Regions from separate parts of the Ruegeria sp. YTSC192 genome, predicted to be linked through region 2. Evidence: riboswitches for the same ligand, from Rfam matches in the RefSeq annotation. Region 2 holds a riboswitch; each other region holds the start of a gene.
The links. Region 2 has a riboswitch for cobalamin ahead of AC2FD8_RS08470 (DUF1636 family protein). Riboswitches for the same ligand answer to the same signal wherever they lie in the genome.
Positions count from the first base shown of each region.

Region 1: linked by a shared signal. The riboswitch ahead of AC2FD8_RS05125 (DUF1636 family protein) and the one ahead of AC2FD8_RS08470 (DUF1636 family protein) in region 2 are both predicted to bind cobalamin.
Region 3: linked by a shared signal. The riboswitch ahead of AC2FD8_RS00215 (hypothetical protein) and the one ahead of AC2FD8_RS08470 (DUF1636 family protein) in region 2 are both predicted to bind cobalamin.
Region 4: linked by a shared signal. The riboswitch ahead of AC2FD8_RS00075 (energy-coupling factor ABC transporter permease) and the one ahead of AC2FD8_RS08470 (DUF1636 family protein) in region 2 are both predicted to bind cobalamin.

Region 1 is NZ_JBXWMG010000002.1:371,359-375,848, forward strand. It holds gene AC2FD8_RS05110 (hypothetical protein) at 1-478, shown strand, start outside; gene AC2FD8_RS05115 (hypothetical protein) at 672-950, opposite strand; gene AC2FD8_RS05120 (hypothetical protein) at 1,102-1,344, opposite strand; cobalamin riboswitch at 1,488-1,690, shown strand; gene AC2FD8_RS05125 (DUF1636 family protein) at 1,785-2,165, shown strand; gene cobW (cobalamin biosynthesis protein CobW) at 2,162-3,217, shown strand; gene cobN (cobaltochelatase subunit CobN) at 3,223-4,490, shown strand, end outside.
Region 2 is NZ_JBXWMG010000004.1:287,600-292,089, reverse strand. It holds gene AC2FD8_RS08485 (carbohydrate kinase family protein) at 1-877, shown strand, start outside; gene AC2FD8_RS08480 (hypothetical protein) at 1,039-1,260, shown strand; gene AC2FD8_RS08475 (hypothetical protein) at 1,257-1,745, shown strand; cobalamin riboswitch at 1,780-1,984, shown strand; gene AC2FD8_RS08470 (DUF1636 family protein) at 2,091-2,438, shown strand; gene AC2FD8_RS08465 (ABC transporter ATP-binding protein) at 2,435-3,211, shown strand; gene AC2FD8_RS08460 (ABC transporter substrate-binding protein) at 3,224-4,174, shown strand; gene AC2FD8_RS08455 (FecCD family ABC transporter permease) at 4,176-4,490, shown strand, end outside.
Region 3 is NZ_JBXWMG010000001.1:47,049-51,538, reverse strand. It holds gene AC2FD8_RS00225 (DNA polymerase III subunit gamma/tau) at 1-923, opposite strand, end outside; gene AC2FD8_RS00220 (protein-tyrosine phosphatase family protein) at 1,093-1,596, shown strand; gene AC2FD8_RS00215 (hypothetical protein) at 1,697-2,011, opposite strand; cobalamin riboswitch at 2,191-2,412, opposite strand; gene AC2FD8_RS00210 (alpha/beta hydrolase family protein) at 2,572-3,429, shown strand; gene rsgA (ribosome small subunit-dependent GTPase A) at 3,473-4,490, opposite strand, start outside.
Region 4 is NZ_JBXWMG010000001.1:18,660-23,149, forward strand. It holds gene rplK (50S ribosomal protein L11) at 1-409, opposite strand, end outside; gene AC2FD8_RS00075 (energy-coupling factor ABC transporter permease) at 702-1,382, opposite strand; cobalamin riboswitch at 1,436-1,578, opposite strand; gene nusG (transcription termination/antitermination protein NusG) at 1,725-2,258, opposite strand; gene secE (preprotein translocase subunit SecE) at 2,470-2,667, opposite strand; gene ccoS (cbb3-type cytochrome oxidase assembly protein CcoS) at 2,769-2,927, opposite strand; gene AC2FD8_RS00095 (heavy metal translocating P-type ATPase) at 2,933-4,490, opposite strand, start outside.

The DNA.
Region 1 (4,490 bases), on a different contig from region 2:
AGATGACACACCGACTCGCCTACGAATTACAACTGACCCTAAGATTTCGGTCGAGGACTTCTGTAGTTCTGACAGACTCAAACGACGCACTAGAGATGAAGTTTGTGCATTGGGCTTTAAGCACTTGGACTTGAAGTTCTTTACACGAGGGTTCATTTCGTGCCTCGCACTTTGTCACGAAGACTTCAGGGCAGCTACCGAGGCTGTCTTGGAAGATGCTTTAAACACGCTCCACTCCGCCGACCATGTGTTACAGATCGCCAAAGGCGACTATCCTAAACACGCCTCCATTATGAGACAAAAAGACGGTCAGAATGAAGATCATTACGTCGACTACTCAAAGAACTCTCGCATATTGGAAATTCGAAAGTTTTGGACTGGTTTAAAGCGGGTTCAAAGAGGCTACGTTTCGTCCGAAGTTAAAGCGTCAGCAAACACTTACCCACAGCAGCACGACAAAATTTGGATCTCTAAATGAGCTGACCAAAATCCCGCAACAAATCCCGCAACATTTCTTGGTTACGAAGAATGCGAGATGGGTTTAAGTATCTGTTTTTATTATCCATTAATTCTGACAGGGTTCGATTTCAAAACAGGTACTCGCCTCCATTTAAAAACAATCACTTACATTACTCCTTGCCGTGTTTGAGGCCCCGCGTTTACAGGGGCGTTTACATTTTTGTGTCTTGAGACAGTGATTTTGCTCGATTGAGCTTGCGCAGAACCGCATGGCTTTCGCCCGGGCTAACCTGCGCATAATGTTCGATTACCTGCGCCGCGTAGCGAACCGACCAACCCATCAGAACTGCGATTTGGCGCAAAGACAGATCGGCATTCAGCAATCTTGTCGCCGCCGTCCCGCGCGTGTCAGACAGTGTCTTCTCTCTGCCGTCGATCCAAGGGGGATCTGAGCTTCGCGCCGCCACTTGGCAATCTGGTTCGATGCCCAACGGGCCGTCAAAGGCCTGCCAAGCTCTGATACCAGCAGCGCATCTTGGCCCTCCGGCGTCTCTGCAATCAGTTGCTCAAGGGCTGAAGCGGCGGGGATATATGCGATCTGGCCGCGCTTATCCCGATCCGACAACGCATCCGGAAGCAGCATCACTTCCGCGAAGCAACCGACACGTAGTCCGATCCCTTAAGAGTAGGCCAGACGGACAGCTTCCCTTGTTCGACAACCTCCAGCCATTCACGCTTTGACCCGATTCTGACAAGGTGAGGAGCGTCATCGTCAAGAATGCCCGTGGCCACGCTTACCACGAGATTGGCGAACCGCTTTTCGAAACACCGGACTATGTTGCCTTTGCCGCCCACATTCCCAAGCCCGATGAAACCCAACTTCATGGGCTTACTATCCGTTTGCGCTTTTGCGCCATGCGACCATGCGCCTGTGTTCCGTTTATGCCGCCTAGCGACGCTAGCAGGTCGCTTTTCAACGTGGCTTTGAGGTCTGGGCTGCAACGCGCTTGACAAGTTGCGGGTGCGTGCCGCATGAGCCATCTGTTGGTGTCTGTGAAAACAGATGAAAAGGGAATGCGTCAGCGGATTTTCCGTCAAACGCAGCCGCCCCCGCGACCGTGACCGGAGAGGGTGCCCAAGCCACTGGCCAAATGCCGGGAAGGCGGGACATCCGACAGAGCGTGCTCTGATATCCGCAAGCCGGGAGACCTGCCAACGCCCGAAGATGTAACCGGACGGGGTGAGCCGGTGTCGGGTCCATGTCGGAAAACGTGGCCCGCATGAAACCCCGTCCCCCACGAAAAGGTTTTGGGGGGATGAGAGACATGACCGAGACCACACCAGTTGACCTGCTGGTTTGCACCACCTGCCGTCGCGGCCTGCCCGTTGAGGATGACGAACAGCGCCCGGGCAGCTTGTTGCACAAGGCGCTGGAAGCGGCGGACCTGCCGGATGGGATCAACCTAAAACCCGTCGAATGCCTTTCGAATTGCGATCAGGGGTGCTCGATCGTTCTGCGTGGCGGGCCGTCTCGTTGGACCTTCGTGTATGAGAACCTGAACGAAACCGATCACGTCGAAACCATCGTTGAAGGTGTGACCAAATATCTGGCGACCGAAGACGGCTTGGTAAAATGGCGCGAACGCCCCGAACATTTCCGCAAAAACTGCGCAGCCCGCATTCCCCCGATTGGAGCCCTGAAATGAGCAACCTCGAAAAACTTCCCGTCACCGTGATCACCGGCTTTCTGGGCTCGGGCAAAACCACGCTGGTGCGCCACCTGATGCAGAACCCGCAGGGCAAGCGGCTGGCCGTGGTGGTCAACGAATTTGGCGATGTCGGCGTTGATGGCGATATCCTGAAGTCCTGCGCGATCCCCGACTGCCCGGCGGAAAACATCATGGAACTGGCGAACGGCTGCATCTGCTGCACTGTGGCTGACGACTTCATCCCTACCATCGAAGCCCTGATGGCGCTGGAGCCGCGCCCAGATCACATCCTGATCGAAACCAGCGGTCTGGCGCTGCCCAAGCCGCTGCTGAAGGCCTTCGACTGGCCCGATATCCGATCCAAGATCACCGTGGACGGCGTGATCGCGCTGGCCGATGCCGAGGCTGTAGCCGCCGGTCGCTTTGCCCCGAATGTCGAAGCCGTGGACGCCCAGCGCCTCGCCGACGATTCAATCGACCATGAAACGCCCCTGTCCGAGGTGTTCGAAGATCAGATCTCCTGCGCCGATATCATCCTGCTGACCAAACCCGATCTGGCCGGCCCCGAAGGCGTGGCCAAAGCCAAAGAGATCATCGCTGCCGAAGCTCCGCGCGCCCTGCCCGTGGTCGAAGTGGCCGAAGGTGCCGTGGACGTGCGCGTCGTGCTGGGGCTGGAAGCCGCTGCCGAGGATGACATGGACGCACGTCCCAGCCATCACGATGGCCACCACGATCACGAGCATGATGATTTCGAAAGCATCATCGTTGATCTGCCGGAACAGTCCGATCCCGCCGATCTGGTCGCCAAGATCGAGCGTCTGGCCAATGAGCTGAACATTCTGCGCGTCAAAGGCTATGCCGCTGTTCAGGGCAAGCCAATGCGCCTGCTGGTGCAGGCCGTGGGTGCCCGTGTGCGTCACCAATACGACCGTCCGTGGGAACCGGGTGAAGAACGCCGCTCACGCATGGTGGTGATTGCCGAACATGACGACATCAAGGAAGCTGCAATCCGCGATATCCTCGTAGGCGTCACCGAGGCCGCCGAGTAAGACCCATGCACGTCGTCTTCCGCGAAAGCCACGGGTTAGAGGAAACCGAAACCCCAACCGATCTGGGCCAGAGCCCGGCGGATCTGGTGGTGCTGTCCTTCTCGGACAGCGACCTTGGCGCTTTCGCGGCGGGCTGGCATCGTGGTGGCGGGCCCGAGGGGCGCATGCCCACGATGCGGTTGGCGAACCTGACGGCGTTGAAGCACCCTCTGTCCGTGGACACCTATGTGGAACAGACGCTTGAGGGCGCCAAGGGCATTCTGATCCGCCTGATTGGCGGCGTGCCTTACTGGGCCTACGGGCTGCAACAGGTTCTGTCGCTGGCGCAGGCCAAGGGAATTGCGCTGGCCGTGCTGCCTGCCGACGGTCGCGAGGACACGCGGCTGGATGACTATTCCACCCTGCCCGTCTCGACCCTGCGCCGCCTGGCGCATCTGTGCGACACGGGTGGCGAGGTCGCGGCACAGGCCGCTCTGGCGCAGATGGCTTTGGCGGCGGGGCTTTACGCTGGTCCGGTGATGGGGGCCAAAACCCTGCCGGAATCTGGCGCGTGGTGTCCTGATCGCGGCGTGATCCCGGTTGAGACTGCCTTTGCGGGCAACGCAAAACGTGTCATCGTCACCTTCTATCGCGCCTACCTGACCTCGGCGGATACGGCCCCTGTCGCCGCCGTGATCCGCAGCTTGCAGGATCGCGGGTTTGAGGCCGTGGGCCTCTTCGCCCCTTCGCTCAAAGCACCTGCCGCCGCTGAATGGCTGCGTGACAGCATCCTCGCTTTAAAACCTTCGGCAATCATCAACGCGACCTCTTTCTCGGGCAAAGGCGCATCGGGTACGTCCCCTTTGGACGCGGCGGGCGTGCCCGTGTTTCAGATGGCCCTCGCCACGTCCCGCCGCAAGGCTTGGGCCGAGGCCGAACGGGGCCTTTCCCCTGCCGATCTTGCCATGCATGTGGTGCTGCCCGAAGTCGATGGGCGCATTTCGGCGGGCATTGCCTCGTTCAAGGAACCGGGCAAACGCGATCCGCATTTGGAATATTCCCGCTTTGCCCACCGGGCCGAGCCTGAGCGGATCGAAGCGATTATCGACCGGGTCACCGGCTGGCTGGACCTGCGCGAAAAGCCCAAAGCAGATCAGGTGCCCGCGCTGGTGCTGTCGACCTATCCCGGCAAGGACTGGCAAATGGCCCATGCGGTTGGCCTCGACGCGCTGGCCTCGGCCGAGGCGATGCTGGCCGACCTGCAAGGCGAGGGCTATGACACTGCGCCGGCAGA
Region 2 (4,490 bases):
CCTGTCCGGGCGGGACGGTTTCGTTCCCCATTCTGGCGGAGCTTTATTCAACACCTCTATCGCTTTGGGCCGGTTGGGCGCGCCCGTTGGCCTGCTGACCGGTCTGTCTTCGGATGTGTTCGGGCAGCAACTGGCGGATGACCTGCGGGCCAGCCATGTGGATATCTCGCACTGCATTGCGTCAGACAGGCCGACCACGCTGGCGTTTGTTCAACTGAAAGACGGCCACGCCACATACACATTTGTTGATGAAAACACTGCAGGCCGGATGCTGCGGGCCGACGACATGCCCGACCAACTCCCCGCTGTTTCGGCGCTGTATTTTGGCGGCATCAGCCTAGCGTGCGAGCCCTGCGCGGATGCCTATACTGCGATGCTGGCGCGTCATGGTGCGAACTGTGCTGTGATGTTGGACCCCAACATTCGCCCCGGTTTCATACAGGATCAGACCCGCTACCGCACGCGGTTGAACCGAATGATCGAACAGGCGGATATCGTCAAAGTCTCGGACGAGGATCTGGACTGGATCGTTCCCGGCCCTGAAAGCCACGACCACAAGGTGCCCCTGCTGCTTCAGGCGGGTCCTTCCGCCGTCATTGTCACTCGTGGAAGCGAGGGCGCTTCGGGCTATCTGAGCAATGGTGCTGTGGTCTCTGTCCCTGTCAAATCGGTGCAGGTTGTGGATACGGTTGGGGCGGGGGATACGTTCAACGCGGGGATATTGGCGTCGTTGGACAGGGCTGGCCAACTGACAAAACTTGGTTTGAAAACACTGTCCCCGGACATGCTGCGCGATGCTTTGACCCTGGGCACAGAGGTCGCCGCCGTAACCGTCTCGCGCGCAGGGGCCAACCCGCCCTGGTCGCACGAACTTTAGGCCAATCATGCCTCTGACTTTCTGCTGCGCCCGCTGACTGAGGTCGCCTGAAACTTAGGGCTTGTATTATCCGACTCTTTTCGTCAGTTAAATGCTGACCCAGTCAGATCCCCCTGGAATCATCGCCCGGTCTAATTTTTGTGACCGGAAGATGATCTGACATGAGACAATCCCTTGCCGACCTTTTGGCCATGGATGCCATTGCCAGCCGCCATGGCTGTGCGTTGAAACCGAAACTGAGGCAGGCGATCCAGGCCGACCTCAGCTTTCCCGCCTGCGCCGCATCGCCGCGTCCTGAAACGCCTGTTGATCCCGAAACCCTTCCGCAAAACGTCCGCCCCTTGATGACCCAAACCCCCGAAACCGAAAGGGAACGTGTATGAACCGGTCGGCATCCGACGAAACAGTGATCCGCGACGAATTTGACGATTTCGAGCGCGGTTTGCTACCGGTTATGCGGCACTTCATCCTCAGCTTCGCCGAGCCGGAATCCCATGCGTGGCAAATTGCCTTTACGGTCGCGACTGAACGTTGGGGGCGCGATCGGGGGCTGGTTCTGGCGCATCTGACCTTCAAGGTTATCAAGGCCACGCTGCACACCCGCCCTCTGGGTCTGGCTTTCAACAACCCGCTCTGTGTTGAAGCACGGAACGAGCTGACATGTGACGAACGTGCCCTGTTGCGGATGCTGCATCACATGCGGCGCGATGAAACCCCCGCCGCGCGCGATGCCGTGAGCGAACTGGCCGGAGGCTATCCGGATGCCCATCTGATACAGGCCGGTCTGACATTGGCCAACCAGTTCCCGACCGATGGCGCCCGGCCAAATCAACCGACCCGCAGACCGGCCCTGCGCGTGGTGCAATAACGCGATTCCGACGCTTGACAATATGAGCGCCAGCAGACTAGCTGCTCTGGATGGTTCCCGACGGCCTGTGCCTTGGGGATGAAAATGGGAATACGGTGCGGCCCCAGGGCCAATGCCGTGACTGCCCCCGCAACTGTAAGCGGAGAGCGACGCCACAGAACCACTGGCCCCCAAGGTCGGGAAGGTTGGCCAAGCGACGACCCGCAAGTCAGGAGACCTGCCATCGCAGATTAACCAACCCGGGGCGGGGCGTCCTGGAAGGAGGCTCGATGGCACAAATGTGTGCTTACACAAATCATGGCTTTTCCCTTAGCTTGGCTTTTGCTCAAGTTGGCGACGCGTGCCATGGCTGATCACGTTGTTCTGATATGCGGCACCTGCAATGGCCCGATCCCCGCGCGTGAGGCGAAAGAAACACTGGACCGCCAACTGCCTGACGGGTTCTCGACACGCCTGATCGACTGTATGGCCGGGTGCGACCGCCCGATGACGGTTGGGCTGCAAGCCAGAGGCAAGGCGCAGTATCTGTTTGGCGACATCCAATCCACCGCCGATCTGAGCGCTTTGGCAGAGTTCGCCCATCAATTCCGCGACAGTCAGGATGGCTGGACCAGCGCCTCGACCCGTCCTTTGGCGCTTTATACCAAAACCCTGTCACGCATGCCCAGCCTGCCACCGGAGGGCACGGAATGAGCTTTCTGGTCGCCGAAAATCTGGAATACTACGCCCTGAACGGGGATGTTCTGCTGCGCGACACCTCGTTCACGCTTGAGGAAGGCGCGATTTTGGCCGTCGCTGGCCCGAACGGGGCCGGCAAGACGACGCTCCTCAATCTGTTGTGCGGTATCGCAAAACTGGCGCTGGGAGATGTGCGCATACAGGGGCAAAGCCTGCGGAGCTTGTCGTCGCTGGAACGGGCCAGACGGATTGCCGTCGTCGGCCAGCAGGAAATGCCCGACGGGCGGCTGAAACTGCGCGACTATGTGGCGCTGGGGCAAATCCCGATCAGGGCCGACAAATCCGCCGAGGCTCTCCAGACTGACCTACAGCGCGTGCTCGACACAACCGAACTGTCCCATCTGGCGGGCAAGCAGATGGCAAAACTGTCCGGCGGAGAGCGCCAGCGCGCCCATATCGCAAGGGCTTTGGCCCAGAACCCCTCGCTGCTGTTTCTGGATGAGCCAACCAACCATCTGGACCCTGATGCCAAGGGACACATGCTGTCCTTGGTCGCCGAGTTGGGCGTGACGGTTGTGATGATCGTCCACGATCTGGTCATGATCCCGGAATTCGCCAGCCACGTGGCCCTGATGAAGAACGCGAAGCTGACGGCCTTCGGCCCCGTCTCCGAGGTTCTGACACCGGACCGCGTGCGCGAGACTTTTGGTGTTGACTATTTGTGTTTCCAGCACGAAGGACGCGTGATCCCCGCGCTGGACATCCGAAAACGTAAGCTTTCATCTTAGCAGGAGAAAACGATGAAACAGAAACTCTTGTCCGCTGCGGTACTAAGCGCACTGGCAGGCAGCGCTGCTGCGCATGAGATCACCATCGACAATTGCGGCGAACCGCTGGTGTTCGACACCAAGCCCGAGCGGATCGTGGTTCATGACATGAACATGACCGACATGGCCTTTGCACTTGGCCTTCAGGACAGCATCGTTGGCCTGACCGGCATCACCGGCTGGTACAAGACCAGCCCCGATTTCGACGCGCAGCGCGGTGACATTCCCGAACTCGCCCCCAAATACCCGACGGTAGAGAACCTTGTCGCGGTCGAGCCCGACATGTTCTTTGCCGGTTGGTATTACGGCATGAAACCCGGCGGTGATGTCACCCCTGACACGCTGGAGCCCTTTGGCATCAAGACCATGGTGTTGACCGAAAGCTGCATTCACCTGAACAAGGACCGCCCCAAAGCCAGCATGGACCTGCTGTTTGACGACGTTCTGCGTCTGGGCACGGTCATGCATGTCGAGGACAAAGCGAACGCGCTGGTCTCGGGTTGGAAGGACCAACTGGCCGCGATCGAGGCGAAAACCGCCGAGCTGGACAAACCCCGTGTCTTCCTGCTGGACGGCCCGGCTGATGCGCCCTTTACCGCAGGCAAATATGCCATTCCCGACGCGATGATCGCAGCTGCGGGCGGCGTCAACGTCACCCATGACATGGACACAAGCTGGGGCCGCACCTCGTGGGAGGCTGTCGCCGCCTCGAACCCCGAATTCCTTGTTCTGCTAGACTATCAGACTGGCAATGGCGCGGCGGATACTTTCAAGTTTCTGCAAGACCACCCGGTGATGTCACAGACCGATGCGGTCAAAAACGAGCGCTGGATCGGCCTGCGCTACGAAGAGCTGACACCGGGGCCGGCAAATATCGAAGCGATCGAGAAGATGGCAACGGCGATGCACCGGGGAAACAGCTGATATGACGAAAACGGGCCAGGCGGTCCTGCTGGGGGCGGTCATTCTGACCGCCCTTTTGCTGCTGTCGACGATCTACGGCACCACCCCGATCCCCCTGGCCGAGGTTTTCACCGCGATTGGGCTGGGTATTGGCGTGACCGAGGGCGACATGTCCCCTCTGCACCGGATCGTCTTTGACCTGCGCCTGCCCCGCGCGTTGTTTGCCGCGGTGATTGGGGCCGGGCTGGGGGTTGTCGGGGTCGTTTTGCAAACGACAACGCGCAATGATCTGGCTGACCCGTTCTTGTTTGGCCTCTCGTCCGGGGCCGCTGCGGGT
Region 3 (4,490 bases), on a different contig from region 2:
ATCTTCACGACCGAGACCCAATGGGTGATCTCGGCCAGATCACGCAACACGGCTAGCGGATCAGCCCCTTCGGCATATTGCCCGCCAAGCTCGGTCAGCGCCCCAGCTGCATCGCCCCTCAGGATCATGTCCATGAGGTCCAGAACCCGACCACGATCCGCTAGGCCCAGCATCGCGCGCACCTGATCTGCCGTCGTCTCTCCGGCCCCGTGTGAGATCGCCTGATCCAGCAATGAGGTCGCGTCGCGGGCAGACCCTTCGGCAGCACGAGTAATCAGCGCCAACGCGTCCTCGGCAATCTCAGCGCTCTCAGCCGAGGCGATCTTGCGCAGCAGGCCGATCATATCCTCGGGTTCGATCCGGCGCAGGTCGAAGCGTTGGCAGCGTGACAGAACCGTGACGGGGACCTTGCGAATCTCGGTTGTGGCAAAGATGAATTTCACGTGCGCCGGCGGCTCCTCAAGCGTCTTGAGCAGCGCGTTGAAGGCGCTGGTCGACAGCATGTGGACCTCGTCGATGATGTAGATCTTGTAGCGGGCCGAGGCAGCGCGGTAGCGGACACTGTCGATGATCTCGCGAATATCATTCACGCCGGTACGGCTGGCGGCGTCCATTTCCATCACGTCGACATGACGGCCTTCCATGATGGCGATGCAGTGTTCGCATTGGCCGCAAGGCTCGGTCGTGGGTCCGCCATTTCCGTCCGGCCCGATACAATTCATACCTTTCGCAATGATCCGCGCGGTCGTGGTTTTACCGGTCCCGCGAATGCCTGTCATTACAAAGGCTTGCGCGATGCGATCCGCCTCGAACGCGTTTTTCAGCGTGCGGACCATCGCGTTCTGACCCACCAGATCGGCAAAGGTTTCCGGGCGATATTTGCGGGCGAGAACCTGATAGGCGGGGCTGTCTGGGTCGGTCATGTCTACTCTGGCGGATTCGGGACGTCACCGCAGCGTAAAGGCCCGTGCCGCCCGCGTCCACATGAGTTGAAGAACGATTTTGTTTTGGAAACCGGCGCGTCAAGGGTACAGTCTGCGGATTGTGACTCAGGCTTAAAGTCAGGATTAACGCTTCCGGGGGGATGCTGTCATGACGAATTTGGTCATTCATGCTTTGCAAGTGGGTGGGGGCACACTTGCACTGACGTCGATGCCGGGAAAAGGCGGCGACTACGCTGGCGACCTTGAAACGATCGGAGATTGGAAGCCGGGCCTCGTGCTGTCGATGACAACCGAGGCCGAGTTGGTCCAATTCGGAGCCCGCGAGTTTGGCCGCGATATTCAGGGGCGCGCCAGCCGGTGGGTACATCTGCCGATTCAGGATTTCGGCGTGCCCCCGGCAGAGGTTGATGCGCAATGGCCCGATGTCAGTGCCGCGGCGCGTCAGGCTTTGTCGGGCGGAGGGCGCGTTCTAGTTCATTGCAAGGGCGGATGCGGTCGCTCTGGCATGGTTGTGTTGCGGTTGATGATCGAATGTGGCGAGCTTCCAATCCAAGCGCTGGACCGGTTACGTAAGCTACGCCCCTGCGCGGTCGAAACCGACGCGCAGAAGCACTGGGCCACCTTGCCCGCCCGAGCTTTGGCAGACTCCTAAAGCGTTTCGGGTTTTATCTAAAGCAATCTGCGACACTAATGTCCCGAGAACGCCGCAGGCGTGGCAGGGTATTTGTGTCTCAAGCTAAACCCGAAACGCTCTAAGCCGGCAGCTGCAGTTCCGCCGGGGCCGGTTTGCGCGTCGCAATCACTGATGCCTCGAGCATGGCGCAGGGCAGGGATGTCATCGCAGCGGCAGGCAGGCTAGCGGTTTCAGTGCCGAACAAAAGGTCAGCATAGCGATCGAGGGTCTCGCTTTCGGTATCAGGGTCCGCTCCGCAGTAGACCCGCACCTTAGACTGGCTGGCCCGAAACCGGGCGTGGCATCCATCCGAGCAATGGGTCAGGTCGCTACTGCCTTCGATTTCAAAATCCGATGTGGTCGCCGGACCGGCTTGGTCCAGTGCGTCAACCATTGAACGCGCCAGCCGTGCCAATGCAGGGCATGTCTTGCCCGTATGTTGGCAGATGGTTGCTGAGAACCTATGAGTCTTCGTCTTCCAGATCATCCTGCGCCCTCCGCGCGGTGGACAGGGGCTGGGATCAGGTGGGCAGATAGGGTCTGTCACGGCCTGCCCGGACACCCCGCCCGAGTTTGGGTTATGTTGACGATGGCAGGTCTCCTGACTTGCGGGTCATCGCTTTGTCGACCTTCCCGGCCTTTCGGCCAGTGGATCTTCGACATTGCTTGCCGCTTACAGTTGCGGGGGCAGTCGCGGATTTGGTTCATCCCGAGCAAGCCGGGGAAAACCGCACCGTGTTCCCTTTTCATCCCGACCTCTTGTGAAAGCCGGGAACCATCGCACCATCGCTAGCGTTCATATCCATGTTGAGTCAAGTTGAACTTTCTGCGCTGCGGAAAGACAGCGCGCAAAGTGGACGCATAGTCATGCGGGATCGCGGTTGACTAGCATGGGCGGTCTGGGGTCATGTAGCAATATGAACTCATTAGTTCAGTTTTCCGCCGAGGATGCCCATGTTGGATTCAAACCAAACAGTGCTGATCGAAGATGTTCGGATTCCGGTGGGGGATGGTGCCCTGTCCGGGCGGATCTACCGGCCCGTGGCGCAGCCCGAAACCGTTGTGGTGGTCCACAGCGCGACAGGGGTTCCGCGTGAATACTACAAGCATTTCGCACAGTGGTTGGCGTCGGATCGGAATATCGCCTGTCTGATCTATGACTACCGGGAATTCGGTCATTCGAAATCGGGGCCGCAGCGTCGGTCGAAGATATCAATGGAGGATTGGGCGTTGCGGGACATGCCCGCCGCACGGGCCGAGATGCGCCGCCAGTTCCCACTGGCGCAGCAATGGTCGATTGGCCATTCGCTCGGAGGGATGCTGGGGCCGGTGCAGCCGGATATCGACAAGATTGATCGCATGATCTGTGTCTGTTCAGGCCTTGTGAAACTAGGCGATCATCCTTGGCCGTACCGCGCTCTGGCAGGGTTGTTCTGGTATGGGCATGTGCCTCTGATCGTGCGCGGTCTGGGGTATTTACCGGGCAAGGCACTCGGATTCGGTACAGACCTACCGCCTGCGGTCTACTGGCAATGGCGCAAATGGTGCACCGCGCCGAACAGCTATCTGCCCGAGATCGGAGACAACCTGCCGCAAGCTACATGGAAAGAGGCTAATGTTCCCGTCGACCTGTTTGCCTGCACTGACGATGAGATGGTCCCAGAAGCCGCCGTTTGGCGGTTGGCTGAACTTTACGGGCCGAAGGCACGCCGTCACCTGTTGTCACCGGAAGAGTTTGGCGTTCCGGAAATCGGCCATATCGGTGTGTTTGCTCGCCGAAATGCGGCGCTCTGGCCCCGATTGATCGCTTGATGGGGGGCGCCGGCGGACCGACGCCCCTTTTTCAGCCCGTGTTTCAATCGCCGCGCCGCGCGGATTTTCCGTGCATCGCGGTTCGGACCATCTTGCCGAAAGCCTTGTCGCGCGCCCGCGCCTCGGCCACGGTTTCAGAGTTGCGCTGATCCTCGCGCCGTAGCTTGCGCCAACGGTCCAGCCGATCCGCATCCAGCGTGCCCGCTTCTATCGCCGCCTGCACAGCGCAGCCGGGCTCGGCCTCATGCTGGCAATCCGAGAACCGGCAGGTTTGGGCCAGTTCCAGAATGTCCGCGAACACTTCGTCCACCCCGTCCTGCGCATCGAGCAGGCGCAGGGCGCGCATGCCGGGGGTGTCGACCAGCCAACCGCCGTTTTGCATCGGATGCAAGGCGCGAGACGTTGTGGTGTGACGGCCTCGGGCGTCATCCTCGCGGATTGTGGCCGTTGCCTGATCCTGCCCTGTCATCCCGTTGGCGAGCGTTGTTTTGCCAACCCCTGATGACCCTACCAAAGCCGCTGTCTGACCCGCCGGGCACCATGCCAGAACCTGCTGCAGGTCTGACGCGTTGTGCGCATTGACTGTCAGGACTGTCAAAAACGGGGCCAGCGCTTCGGCCTGTTTGGCATAGGCTGCAGGATCCGAGCAGCTATCGGCCTTGGTTAGGACCACGACAGGATAGCACGCAGCCTGATGGGCCAGCGCCAGATACCGTTCGAGTCGGGGCAAATTGAAATCCGCGTTGCATGAGCTGACGATGAACAGCACGTCCACATTGGCGGCGATCAACTGCGCCTCGGCCCCGGTTCCGGCGGCCCGGCGTTGCAGCAGGCTGCGCCGGTCAAGCAGATGCTGAACCCGGTTTTGGTCATCGGCCAGCACCCAATCTCCAACAGCAAAATCGCCAGTGGAGTGACCAGGGACCAACAGAGACGTTTCACCGGCCTCGTTCATCCCGACCAGCCGGTCCCGGTGAACGGCAGTGATACGAAAAGGCATGAGTTGCGTATACGCCGCGTGTTGTGCAGCAAAGTGAGAGGACCATCCCAGGTCCGAAAGA
Region 4 (4,490 bases), on a different contig from region 2:
TGATCTGCATTGCGCCTTCGACGTCGTTGGCGTTGAGATCTTTCATTTTGGCTTCGGCGATTTCGCGAACCTGCTTGGTGGTCACGGTTGCCACGGTCTCACGACCGGGGTTTTCCGCACCACGGGGGCGGTTACGCTTGCCAACCGGCTTCAGACCAGCCGCTTTTTTCAGGTAATAAGACGCGGGCGGCGTCTTGATGTCCATGGTGAAGGACTTGTCCTGATAATAGGTGATCACGGTCGGGCAAGGGGCGCCTTGCTCCATGTCTGCGGTCTTGGCGTTGAACGCCTTGCAGAATTCCATGATGTTGATGCCGCGCTGACCCAGCGCCGGACCAACTGGCGGCGACGGGTTCGCCTGACCTGCAGGAACCTGCAGCTTCATTGTACCAGCAAGCTTCTTGGCCATTTGGTTTTCCTTTCAACTCGGTTGGGGCGCGCCCCGACCAGTTTATGTTGCGTGGTCCGATCCGGGATCGCGATCCCTGAAACCTCCCACGAGAGAATCTCGCCCGAAGACGATAGAGGCGGCGTTTACAGGGGAACGGAGGGGTTGGCAAGGGGGCGACTGATGGAAGTCGGAGTGACCGCGTCCGAAGCCGAGCAAGCAAAGGGGCACGTTGCCAATGCGTGTGACCGTTTCGCTAACCGGTCAAAGTGATCTGTGGCGCGGTGTGCGCCACAGATCAATGGTTTTGCACCTATGCAGCGGCGTTGTGCAAGCGGTGGGTGAAGATGCCCCGGTCGGTCAAGGCCCGCATGCCTTTGGCACTCGCAAGCACCGCCAGATCGGCAACCGGTTCGATCACGATCACCAACAGGTATGCCATACCAAAGCTGGTCACGGCCGAGAGGTTTTCGGCACCAACGCCTTGCCCGTAAATTGCCCAGAAAGCGACCCAGGCAACAACGCCGCCCTGATAGACGGCAGACAGCTTTAGCACGTCCAGATACTGCAGATCGACATAGCTGACGCTTGGCGGAATGATCTTCTTGGCCAGCGCATCCACCGCGAATAGCGGGAACAGCAGGGTCGAGATGTTGACGAAGTACATCGGCAAATCAGACGGCGCAAACAGGAAGCCCTGGATTGCCAGACCACCCGCCAGGCCAAGCGCCGCCGGACCAGCCCCAAGCAGCAAGAACAGGGTCGTGCCCAATATGAAATGCACCTCTGAGATGCCAACCGCGAAATGCGGGAAGACTTCGAAGAAAATGAAAACGCCGATTGCGGCAACAACCCAGCGTACACAGAATGAGGCTATGGAATGGGTTTTGAGATCATCGTTAATCAGTTTCAAAGAATAACCTGCGGCGGCCGCAGCCGTCCCGTAGGCGAAGACCATTTTTGCGCCATCAACGACGCCAGGTTCGATATGCATTGTAGAGTTCCTTTCGCGTCCACCCGACGCATGTAGAAGGGCCGGAATCTCCCGGCGGTTGCGCTAAGATGGCAGGTATCCTGACTTGTAGCTCAACAATCTTTGGCTACTTACAGTTGCGGGGGCAGTCCGGGATTTTCACCCGGTTCCCAATTAAGACCTCCTCTCGAAGGCCACCATCAGCGCGACATTACATGGGCAAAGGTCGGGGACAAGCTATGTCTGCGGCATTTGATCGTGCGACAGCGAATTTTGAATGCACGTTCGCGCAATGCCGCTTTAAAAAAAGAAAGCCGCGATGTGTCGGACATCGCGGCTGATAGCAATTCGCTGAGAGTGGTTTCAGCCCTGCTTGGTGACCTGCGTAAAGTCCAGTTCCACCGGCGTTTCCCGACCAAAGATCGAGACCGAAACCTTCAGCTTTTGCGCTTCGTCGTCCACGCCTTCGACCATGCCGTCGAAATCCTCGAACGGGCCGTCGTTGACTTTGACCTTCTCGCCGACCTCGAAGCTGATCATCAGCTTGGGCGCTTCTTCACCTTCCTGAACGCGGTTCAGGATCTGGTTTACCTCGGCGTCGCGCATCGGCATCGGACGGCCTTGGGGACCAAGGAAGCCGGTGACGCGGTTGATCGAGTTGATCAGGTGATAGCCCTGATCCGACATTTCCATATGCACCAGCACGTAGCCGGGCATGAAGCGGCGCTCGGTCGTGACTTTCTTGCCCCGACGCACTTCGATCACCTCTTCGGTGGGGACCAGTACTTCGTCGATATCGTCCTCAAGGCCCTGTTCAGCCACCGACGTGCGGATCTGCTCTGCGATCTTCTTTTCGAAATTCGAAAGAACGCTGACCGAGTACCACCGTTTCGCCATGAACCTGTCGTCCTTGTTTGTCTTGGGCCAAGTCCCGCATCGCGGGTTCGCCCTGTATTGAAATCCTGTCGCGGCCTGCCCGCGTGTTCCGGAATAAAAAGCGGCGCGCAGCCCGAATCGCCACACGCCCATTCCGAATAGTCCCGTGTGAACTACTCTGAGATTCAGCGCTGTGCAAGGGGGGCTGCGGTGTTTCCGCGCCTGAGAGCGGTTAGCTGAACGCGCCCAGGATCAGTTGCAAGCCGCCACGAATGCCCAGATCGACCAGAGCAAAGAAAACAGCGGTCAGAGCAGCCATGATGAACACCATGACCGTGGTCAACAGCACCTCGCGCCGGGTCGGCCAGACGACCTTGGAAACTTCGGCTCGAACTTGCTGAATGAACTGGATCGGGTTGGTGGTAGCCATTTGGCGGGATCTCTCTGCTTGCGGATAGGCCGGACATAGCCGGGCATTGCGGCAATTTCAAGGGCGGTTGGGATCAACTGTGATATTGCACCCTCAGCCAGCTATTGCTTGGGTTTGTCGTCCCATTCATCGCTGAGGATACGGCGCGCGTCGCCCTCGGGGTCCTCGTATTGGTTCGAGCGGACCGTGTAGACAAAAGCAACCAAGCCAATTCCGCCCAGAAACAGGGAAATCGGGATCAGATAAGCGAGCACTTCCATGGCAGTTACCTCAGCCGTAGGGCGTTCAGGGATACGGTAATCGACGAGGTCGACATCGCCAACGCCGCAATCAAAGGCGTGGCCAGCCCGATCACCGCCAGCGGCACCGCAATCACGTTGTATACGGTCGCAATGCGGAAGTTCTCGCGAATCCGTTTCGTGGCTTTGACGGCAGTGTCGCAGGCATCCGCGATGGGGGACAGGTCAGTTCCCAGCAGTACGATGTCAGACGCAACGCGCGCCGCATCCAGGGCCGAGGCCGGTGAGATGGACACATGCGCCGCCGCGAGGGCCGCCGTATCGTTCAGACCATCACCTACCATCAAGACCTTGTGGCCCTGTTCGCTGAGGTCCTGAATGCACTGCGCCTTATCCTGAGGCAGCGCTTCGGCAATCCAGTTCTCGATCCCCAGTTTCTCGGCCAGCGCTTTCACCGCACCTGTCGAATCGCCCGAAATCAGCATCACCTGCTTTCCAGCTTTGGCGAAGTCACAAACGGCCTCGGCCGCGCCCGGTCGCAGGGCATCGGTGAATCGGAAGGCCACCGGCGCATTGGGTCCAACGGACAGCCAGGCAGAGGTCTCGACCCCGTGTTCCGCACCGACCCAAGCCGCGCGTCCCAGGCGCACGCGCTGGTTTCGATACTGGGCCTCGGTGCCATAGCCCGGAACCTCGGTGATGTTGCCTAGCTTAGCGGGTGTGATCCCGGCCTCACGCGCGGCTTTGGCCAGAGCGACCGACAAAGGATGCGCTGACGCCTCGGCCAGAGCCAGCGCGATTTCAAGGTCGGCAGTGGTTTGATCGCCCAGATTCACCACCTCTGGCGCGCCTGAGGTCAGCGTGCCGGTCTTGTCGAAGACAACCGTATCGACCTCGGCCAGACGTTCAAGCGCAGTGGCGTGTTTGATCAGCATCCCCTTGCGGAACAACCGGCCCGAGGCCGCCGTGGTCACCGCAGGAACCGCCAGCCCGAGCGCACAGGGGCAGGTGATGATCAACACCGCCGCCGCGATGTTCAGGGCCGTACGCAAGTCGCCGGAATAGATGTACCAACCCAGAAAGCTGAGCGCCGACAGGATGTGAACGCCGGGGGCATAGAGCTTGGCTGCCTTGTCCGCCAGCGAGGTATATCGAGACCGGCCGGATTCAGCGATGGCCACCAGATCGGCCATGCGATGCAGGGATGTATCTTCGCCAACCGCTGTGGCGCGGATGGTCAGAGGGCCGGTCAGGTTGACCTCGCCCGCGCTGACAATCTGGCCTGCCTCGGCAAATACCGGCAGGGTCTCACCCGTCAGCAGGGAGCGGTCCAATTCCGACTGGCCCGAGACAATCTGGCCGTCTACCGGCATCCGCCCTCCGGGCCGCACAAGGATCAGGTCATCGACGGCCAGGGTGGATACAGCGACCTCTTCTTCGGTGCCGTCGATCAGTCGAAGGGCGCGGGGAACCTCTAGCGCTGTCAGTTCCTCAGCCGCAGACCGCGCGACGGCGCGGGTGCGGTAGTCTAAATACCGGCCTGCCAGCAAGAAGAAGGTCAGCGTCAGGGCGGCGTCGAAATAG